Regions from separate parts of the Streptococcus sp. IMAU 99161 genome, predicted to be linked through region 1. Evidence: predicted binding sites of a transcription regulator. Region 1 holds the regulator's gene; each other region holds the start of a gene.
What was found. Region 1 encodes CtsR, which represses protease genes until heat stress. Its sites were predicted from a motif close to TTGGTCAAAAAAGGTCAAANA; they were not measured.
Positions count from the first base shown of each region.

Region 2: the regulator CtsR is predicted to act here: its motif matches at 1,353-1,373, upstream of HA044_RS06430 (ATP-dependent Clp protease proteolytic subunit).
Region 3: the regulator CtsR is predicted to act here: its motif matches at 1,141-1,161, upstream of HA044_RS08855 (ATP-dependent Clp protease ATP-binding subunit).

Region 1 covers NZ_JAAPAW010000003.1:35,236-38,519, reverse strand. The annotation lists gene HA044_RS00770 (DNA starvation/stationary phase protection protein) at 1-460, shown strand, start outside; gene HA044_RS00765 (CtsR family transcriptional regulator) at 1,102-1,566, shown strand; gene HA044_RS00760 (ATP-dependent Clp protease ATP-binding subunit) at 1,567-3,284, shown strand, end outside.
Region 2 covers NZ_JAAPAW010000011.1:178,370-181,653, forward strand. The annotation lists gene mgtA (magnesium-translocating P-type ATPase) at 1-465, shown strand, start outside; gene upp (uracil phosphoribosyltransferase) at 685-1,314, shown strand; gene HA044_RS06430 (ATP-dependent Clp protease proteolytic subunit) at 1,447-2,037, shown strand; gene HA044_RS06435 (DUF2129 domain-containing protein) at 2,150-2,428, shown strand; gene HA044_RS06440 (ABC transporter substrate-binding protein) at 2,537-3,284, shown strand, end outside.
Region 3 covers NZ_JAAPAW010000014.1:73,831-77,114, reverse strand. The annotation lists gene HA044_RS08865 (bifunctional methylenetetrahydrofolate dehydrogenase/methenyltetrahydrofolate cyclohydrolase) at 1-573, opposite strand, end outside; gene HA044_RS08860 (DUF1797 family protein) at 741-971, opposite strand; gene HA044_RS08855 (ATP-dependent Clp protease ATP-binding subunit) at 1,223-3,284, shown strand, end outside.

The DNA.
Region 1 (3,284 bases):
AAGTCTTCCAGAAACAAAAGCGATCTTGAACCAAGTGGTAGCGGATCTCTATGTAGCTCATATTGCCCTTCACCAAGTACACTGGTATATGCGCGGACGTGGCTTCCTTGTATGGCATCCAAAAATGGATGAATACATGGATAGCTTGGATGCTACTTTGGATGAAGTGAGTGAACGCTTGATCACAATTGGTGGTGCTCCTTACTCAAGTATGACAGAATTTTTGGAACACAGCAACATTGAAGAACGCCGTGGAGCATTTACAAAAGATGTAGAAGAAAGCTTGACACGTGTTCTTGAAATCTTCCGTTACTTGGACGGGGTGTACCAAAAAGCTTTGGATGTTACAGATGCTGAAGGTGACGATGTAACCAACGATATCTTTGTTGGAGCAAAAGCAGAACTTGAAAAGAACATCTGGATGGTAGCAGCTGAAGTTGGTCAAGAACCAGGATTATAAAAGGGATGCATAGAAAGCCGAGGTAAATAGCTAACGCTCTTCTAGCAGAATAATTTGAGCCATAAAAAAAGCAGGAAAGAATGAATGTTTCATCATTTGTTCTGGCCTGCTTTTTTTTGCGCATTCTATCTGTAGGAAAGCGCAAGCACAACTTAGACGTTTTTCCTAGGAAGAGGCTGGGACAAAAGCCCTAGCCTCTTCTTGTTTTTGGATTGTCGAGCAAGACGCAGTGGTTGAGTGCTCAAAGCACTGCTTTGAGATGGCGGATAGAACTTGCGAAGCAAGTATCCTAAGTCTTTGTTCGCTTTTTAAGCTTCAAAGATGCCCTATGTTGACGGAAACTATGTTTCCTTTATCTGCAACCTTCAACAGTCTCCCAGACTGTTGAAGCTGTGCGGAGGAGGGTCAACGAAATCGAATTCTAACGAATGACCGATTTTCGTCACACTCTCTTTTTCTCCGCTGGGATGATTGGAATCAACTACGGGCTATCACCTGCACGAAAAGCGTCAGAGCTTCGCATTTTGCATAGTCTTTGCTTTATTTACAGAACTAAAAATTGTATAATAGTCAGAGAAGGTCAATTTTGATCTGTGGCTGCTGAACCTCAACTAAAAACGAGCAGACTAGAAAGGAGCATCATGGCAAATAAGAACACATCTGATAGCATCGAAGCCTATATCAAGGCCATCCTGGCCCAGGCTGGAATGGCGGAACTCAAGAGAAGTGAATTGGCAGATGTTTTTCAGGTCGTTCCGAGTCAGATTAACTATGTCATCAAGACGCGCTTTACAGAGAGCCGGGGCTATGTGGTGGAAAGTAAGCGTGGCGGTGGTGGTTATATTCGTATTGGCAAGGTTCAATTTTCAGATCACCATCAGATGCTTCAGGATTTAGCAGCCAGTATCGGAGAGCAAATCAGCCAGCATGTCTTCAATGATATTTTGCAGATGCTCTATGAAGAACAACTATTGACACAACGAGAAACACAGCTATTGCTGGCTACGACTTCAGACGAGGTCTTAGCTCAGGATGCTCCGATTCTGAGAGCCCATATGCTGAGAAAAATCATTCAACAAGTAGATAGAAAAGGAAATAGCGACTAGATGAACTATTCAACAGCACTGTTAGAAAGTATAGAAGCAGCCCAGCTACTAGCAGGTCATTATGAGGGGGAGACCTTAGATACCTGGCATCTCTTGACGGCCATGGCCAATAATCCCTATAGTGTAGCAGGATCTGTCTTGAGTGACTACCCAATGCAGATCGACGAGTTTCAGGATGCGGCAGAGCATATTACGGGCCAGGCTTTTCATAGCGACAACAGCTATAAGGTTTTTCCATTTTCTTATCGAATGGAAGCCATCATGAAACATGCTACAGAGATTGCGCAAGTCCTTCATGCCAAGGCGATTGGAACAGAGCATGTCTTGCTCTCTCTTCTTGCAGACCGTGGGACATTGGCGAGTCAAGTCATGGAGTTTGCTGGTTTTGCCTTTACCGAAGAAGATAAAGGTGTTCCTATTGCTTCGCTTCGTAAAAATTTGGAAGTGAAGGCGGGATGGGACAAGGCTGACATCAAAGCGATCCGCAGCCTCTACCGAACTCAAAATCCTAACCGTCAAACCATGGGCAATATGATGGGAATGCCTCCAACGACCAGTGGTGGGCTTGAGGACTATACCCGTGATTTGACCGAGATGGCCCGTACAGGCCAACTGGAGCCTGTGATCGGTCGTGATGCTGAGATTTCGCGCATGATCCAAATCCTCAGTCGCAAAACCAAGAACAATCCGGTCTTGGTTGGAGAAGCAGGGGTCGGAAAGACAGCTCTCGCTTTAGGTCTAGCCCAGCGGGTAGCTAGTGGCAATGTTCCAGCTGAGATTGCACAAATGCGCGTATTGGAGTTGGATCTCATGAGTGTGGTCGCAGGGACCCGTTTTCGCGGGGATTTTGAAGAACGGATGAACAATATCATCCAGGACATCGAAGAAGACGGTCACGTCATCCTCTTTATCGATGAGCTGCATACCATTATGGGGTCAGGATCTGGCATTGATTCGACCTTAGACGCAGCTAATATTCTAAAACCAGCCTTGGCACGAGGAACCTTGCGTACAGTTGGAGCGACGACTCAAGATGAGTACCAAAAGCATATCGAAAAAGATGCAGCCCTCTCTCGTCGCTTTGCCAAAGTCACCATAGAAGAGCCTAGTGTTGCAGATAGCATCCAAATTCTCCAAGGCTTGAAAGAGACCTACCAGGACCACCATCATGTGACCATTACCGATGAAGCGATCGAAACAGCTGTCAAATATGCCCACCGCTATTTAACCAGCCGTCAATTGCCAGATTCAGCCATTGATCTCTTGGATGAAGCAGCAGCTACCGTACAAAACCGCGATTCCAACGGTCACGTAAAAGAAGAGTTGACTGCCTTGGATCGGGCCTTGATGGATGGCAAGTGGAAGAAAGCAGCCCAGCTCTTACAAGTAGAGGCTGCTCCCATTGTCTACAAAAAAGAAGTCACTGACCAAGATGTTTTGGTGACCTTGAGCCAATTATCGGGTATCCCAACTCAAAAACTGACTCAAACAGATGCCAAGAAGTACCTCAACTTAGAAGCAGAATTGCACAAGCGCGTGATTGGGCAAGACCAAGCCGTTTCGAGCATCAGCCGGGCGATTCGGCGCAACCAATCGGGTATCCGTAGCAACAAGCGTCCAATAGGATCTTTCATGTTCCTAGGCCCTACCGGTGTCGGAAAAACGGAACTTGCCAAAGCCTTGGCAGAAGTGCTGTTTGATGATGAATCGGCTCTCGT
Region 2 (3,284 bases), on a different contig from region 1:
CGGATTTGGGAAGCCAATTCCATTATGCGCTTCATGGCATGGATCGGTCCGATCTCATCTATCTTTGATATTCTCACCTATATGCTCCTCTACTTTATCGTTGTCCCAATGATTCTAGGGCACGGGTATGTTCATGGAGCAGCCGATGCGGCAACTTTTATCATGATTTTCCAAACCGGATGGTTTATCGAATCCATGTGGTCGCAAACCATGGTAATTCATATGTTGCGATCACCAAAACTGCCATTTATTCAAAGTCGTCCGGCCTTCTCCGTTGTGGTGACCACCTTAGTCGGAGCCTCTTTTGTGACCTTCCTACCCTACAGCCCTTTGGCTAGGTTATTAAAATTAAGTCAATTAAATGGGCTTTATTTCGTCTTATTGCTTGGCGTTATTGCCCTTTACATGCTAAGTGTCACACTCGTTAAACACTTCTATATCAAGAAATACAAGGAATGGTTATAAGTCCTCCATAGAAAAAGAGAGTTCAAACTTAAAAATTTTAAGTGTAAGGGCTCTCTTTTTGGAACAAAATTTGGTATAATAAGACGACTATAAAGTTGGAAATGATGGTTTCCGATGGTAACTTGTTTTCAAAGATGGAGTGATAAAGAAATGGGTCAGGGTTAGCCACATTTCTTGCTCTGATTTGAAATAGAGTAATTAGAAAGAAGGATCTCAAACATGGGAAAATTAGAAGTCATTAAACACCCTCTTATTCAACACAAATTGTCTATTTTACGTCGCACAGATACCTCAACCAAAGCTTTTCGTGAATTGGTAGATGAAATTGCGATGCTGATGGGTTATGAAGTGTTGCGCGAATTGCCTCTTGAAGATGTAGAAATTGAAACACCGATCACTAAAACCGTTCAAAAACAAATTGCAGGGAAGAAATTGGCTATTGTTCCAATTCTTCGTGCAGGGATTGGGATGGTCGATGGTCTCTTGAGCTTGGTACCAGCCGCAAAAGTTGGCCATATCGGAATGTACCGTGATGAAGAAACGTTGAAACCAGTTGAATACTTGGTGAAATTGCCAGAAGATATTGACCAACGTCAAATCTTTGTGGTAGATCCAATGTTAGCAACCGGTGGATCTGCAATTTTGGCAGTGGATTCCTTGAAAAAACGTGGCGCTAGCCATATCAAGTTTGTCTGCTTAGTAGCAGCGCCAGAAGGTGTGAAAGCTCTTCAAGAAGCCCATCCAGATGTTGATATCTTTTCAGCAGCCCTTGATGACCACTTGAATGAACATGGCTACATTGTTCCAGGTCTTGGGGATGCAGGGGACCGCTTGTTCGGTACAAAATAAAGAGAAAACCATTCATTGTGGGTCAGAAAGATACTTTAGATTTGACCTTTTTTGACCATTAGTTTATAATAACACATAGAATAAGAACCTCACTCATAGTGAGAATGAATGGATACTAAAGGAGAAGAATAGATGATTCCAGTAGTTATTGAGCAAACTAGCCGTGGAGAACGTTCCTATGATATTTATTCCCGTCTGTTGAAAGACCGGATTATCATGGTAACTGGGCCGGTTGAGGACCAAATGGCCAACTCAATCATTGCGCAGTTGCTCTTCTTGGATGCCCAAGATAATACCAAAGATATCTATATGTATGTCAATACCCCAGGTGGATCAGTTTCTGCAGGTCTCGCCATTGTCGATACAATGAACTTTATTAAATCTGATGTTCAAACCATCGTCATGGGAATGGCTGCTTCAATGGGAACCATCATTGCTTCAAGCGGTGCCAAAGGCAAACGCTTCATGTTGCCAAATGCAGAGTACATGATTCACCAACCAATGGGTGGTACTGGTGGTGGTACTCAACAAACAGACATGGCCATTGCAGCAGAACACTTGCTCAAAACACGGAACAACTTGGAAAAAATCCTCGCGGATAATTCAGGTCAACCAATTGAAAAAGTGCATGCTGATGCGGAACGTGACAATTGGATGAGTGCCCAAGAAACACTTGAATATGGCTTTATTGATGAAGTAATGACTAATAACAATTTGGGTTAATTGAGTGAATAGACAAGGCTGGATGAAAGGTCCGGCCTTTTTGCTCTTCTAAAGAGTAGTTCTTTTTCTGGAAATTTGATATACTAGTAGGAGAACGAGAAAGGGTTTGGCTATGTTTGAGAAACAAAAAAGAACGGGACTGATCGTCAAATTGTACTACAATCGAGATGGGAAAAAACTACAGTCTCTTGGGGATGTCCTTTACCATTCAAAGAAATGTCGCTATGTTCAGTTGTATGTCGATAGTGACAAGGCGGATCAAGTCATGGAAGAGTTGAAGAAAGAACGCTTCGTAAAAAATGTCCTTCCCTGTTATATCAAAGATTTGGATACGGATTTTGTGGGGAGTTTGCAACGTTTGGAAGTCCAAAAACAGGTCACAGAGTTTTAGAAAACGCAATCATTTTACAGATTGTGCTTTTTTTATTGACAATTGTCAGATAATTCGGTATATTCTTAATGTATTTATTTTAAGATTCATTTAAGGAGATCAAAACAAATGAAGAAAAAATTAGCTCTTTCATTTTTAACAGTAGCAAGTGTCGCTCTTCTTGCTGCATGTGGAGAAGTTTCTACTTCCGGTTCAAATACAACTGGTAACGAAATCGGCAAAGAATTGAAAGTCGGTTTTAACTTTGAAAAAACTGGTGATGTAGCAGCATACGGTAGCGCTGAACAAAAAGGTGCTCAATTGGCCGTTGATGAAATCAACGCTAAAGGTGGAGCTGACGGTAAGAAGATCGTTGTCACAGATAAAGATAACAAATCTGAAACTGCAGAAGCAGCAACCATCACTACAAACCTTGTTACGCAATCAAAAGTGAACGCTCTTGTAGGACCTGCAACATCAGGTGCCACTGCAGCAGCGGTTGCAAATGCTGGTAAAGCAGGTGTTCCTTTGGTAACACCTTCAGCAACTCAAGATGATTTGACAAAAGGTCAAGATTACCTCTTCCGTGCTACCTTTATTGATAGCTTCCAAGGAAAAATCATTGCTAAATACACAACTGATAACTTGAAAGCGAAGAAAGTTGTTCTTTACTATGACAATTCATCTGACTATGCGAAAGGAATTGCAGAAGCCTTTAAGAAATCTTTCAAAGGTGAAATCGTAGCGACAGAAACCTTCCAATCTAAGGATACGGATTTCCAAGCTGCCCTTACAAAAATCAAAGATAAAGACTTCGATGCCATTGTTCTTCCAGGTTACTACACTGAAACTGGTAAGATCGTAAACCAAGCACGTG
Region 3 (3,284 bases), on a different contig from region 1:
CCTTGAATGGGTCAAGGTAACCGTCGCATTCTTGGCCAACAGCAATTGAGCCATTGGTTTCCCAACAATATTGGAGCGGCCAATTACAACGGCTCGCTTGCCTTCTAACTCTATCCCATATGCTTTAAACATCTCCATGATCCCAGCCGGAGTCGAAGGGACCATGACAGGATTACCAGCCCATAAGCGTCCCATATTTAAGGGATGAAAGCCATCCACGTCTTTAGCAGGATCAATCGCCAATAGGACTGCCTCATCATCGATATGCTTGGGGAGGGGCAATTGCACCAAAATCCCATGCCACAGAGGGTCTTGATTGTATTGTTCGATCAACTCTAATAACTCATGTTGTTGAATCGTCTCAGGGAGTCGCACGACCTCACTGCGAAAGCCTGCAGCGATAGCAGAACGTTCTTTATTACGGACATAAACCTGGCTAGCTGGATTCTCTCCTACTATGATCACCACGAGGCCAGGTACAACTCCGGTCTCTTCTGTTAGTCGCGCTGTTTTTTCAGCCAACTCTCCCTGTAGTTTTGCAGCCAATGCCTTTCCATCAATTCGTATCGCCATATCCATTCTCTTTCTAGTCTTTTAATGAAAACAATTCTTTCTCATTATAGCAGATTTCTGCTCTCAAACCTAACTGTTCCTGCTTAGAATTTCCTATAGACGAAAACTATAGCTAGATGGACAAAAAATGAGCTTGAGACCACCCCAAACTCATCCACTGTGCTGTATTAATAAAGCAATTCGTAAATTTCGATTGCAATCAAATCAATGCTATCAAATGTATAGGTTTCACGTGCTTCCACATCGCGAAGAGTAAAGGTTGAACCTTCTTCCTCATTGTGGTTGTATGCTACTTCAGCAACAACAACACCATCACGTTCAAAATTACGTTTTAGGTTTCCACCATCTTTGGTCATTGTTTCCAAACGGTTGATAATCCGTACTAAATGTGATTCCATTTTATTTCTCCTCTTTACTTTCTACTCTCCTATTTTATCATAAAAGAGAAAGCTCTTCCAATAAAAATTCACATTTTTCCCTTGATTCCCGGTCTACACCCCCAATCCTTGACATTCCGTAGCAAATTCTTGCAAACTTTTAGAATACTGATATAATAAAACTAGAAAAACTTTGACTATTTTTGACCATTATCAAAATAGTGCGATTATCTTGGCTCAAAGCCATCGAAAACCCATTGTGAGGTATGTTTATGCTTTGTCAAAATTGTAAAATAAATGAATCCACTATCCATTTATACACCAATGTAAATGGTCGCCAGCAGCAAGTGGACCTTTGCCAAAACTGCTACAAAATTATGAAAACAGATCCAGATAACAGCTTCTTAAAAGGGATGATCCAACGAAGCCAATTAACGGGAGATCCCTTTGAAGATTTCTTTAATAATATTGGAAACTTCCAGGGTCCTCAAGAACCACCTACCCCTCCAACCCAATCTGGTGGAGGCTATGGAAATGGTGGCTACGGTCAAAACAACCATCGGGAAAGTGCTCCAGATCCACGACAAGCACGCCCTCAAAAGCCAAAAGGTCTTTTAGAGGAATTCGGTATCAATGTCACAGAGATTGCGCGTAACGGCAACGTTGATCCAGTCATTGGACGCGACGAAGAAATCATCCGTGTCATTGAAATCCTCAACCGTCGAACCAAGAACAACCCTGTCCTCATCGGAGAACCAGGTGTTGGTAAAACGGCGGTTGTTGAAGGATTGGCTCAAAAAATTGTGGACGGAGACGTCCCTGATAAACTTCAAGGAAAAGAAGTCATTCGCCTAGACGTTGTTAGTCTCGTTCAAGGTACAGGGATCCGAGGCCAGTTCGAAGAACGCATGCAAAAGTTGATGGAAGAGATTCGTCAACGTCAGGATGTCATTCTCTTCATTGATGAAATCCATGAGATTGTCGGAGCTGGTTCTGCCGGTGATGGCAATATGGATGCCGGAAATATCCTCAAACCTGCCCTCGCTCGTGGTGAATTGCAACTGGTTGGGGCTACTACTCTTAATGAGTACCGGATCATTGAAAAGGATGCCGCCCTGGAACGTCGGATGCAACCGGTCAAAGTGGATGAACCAACGGTAGAAGAAACCATTACCATTCTCAAAGGGATCCAAAAAAGATACGAAGATTATCACCACGTCCACTATACTGACGGAGCCATCGAAGCTGCGGCTACCCTTTCAAACCGTTATATCCAAGACCGCTTCCTACCAGACAAGGCTATTGACTTGCTAGATGAAGCTGGCTCTAAGATGAACTTAACTTTGACCTTTGTAGACCCTAAGGTCATTGATCAACGCTTGATTGAAGCTGAAAATCTCAAAGCGCAAGCAACTCGCGACGAAGATTTTGAAAAAGCAGCCTACTTCCGTGACCAGATTGCTAAGTATAAGGAAATGCAAAAGACTAAGGTAACGGATCAAGACACTCCTATTATCAGTGAAAAAACCATTGAGCATATCATTGAGCAAAAAACCAATATACCCGTTGGTGATTTGAAAGAAAAGGAACAATCCCAACTCATCCACCTAGCAGAAGATCTCAAGTCCCATGTTATCGGACAAGATGATGCAGTGGATAAGATTGCCAAGGCGATCCGTCGGAACCGTGTCGGTCTAGGGTCTCCTAACCGTCCAATTGGTAGTTTCCTCTTTGTTGGTCCTACTGGTGTCGGGAAGACCGAACTTTCGAAGCAACTAGCTATCGAACTCTTTGGTTCTGCGGACAGCATGATTCGCTTTGATATGAGCGAATACATGGAAAAACACAGCGTTGCCAAACTCGTCGGTGCTCCTCCAGGATACGTCGGCTACGATGAAGCTGGACAATTGACTGAGAAAGTGCGGCGAAACCCATACTCTCTCGTTTTGTTAGATGAAATCGAAAAAGCCCATCCAGATGTCATGCACATGTTCCTCCAAGTCTTGGATGACGGCCGTTTGACAGATGGTCAAGGACGCACCGTCAGCTTTAAAGATACCATTATCATTATGACTTCCAATGCTGGCACAGGAAAGGCAGAGGCAAATGTCGGCTTCGGAGCTGCTCGCGAAGGTCGCACCAACTCTGTGCTTGGAGAACTCGGTAACTTCTTTAGCCCTGAATTTATGAACCGTTTTGATGGCATCATTGAGTTCCAAGCTCTATCAAAAGAAAACCTTCTTCAAATTGTTACCCTTATGCTAGACGAAGTCAATCATCGTCTCGCACAAAATGAAATTCATCTGGATGTCACAGAGAAGGTCAAGGAAAAAC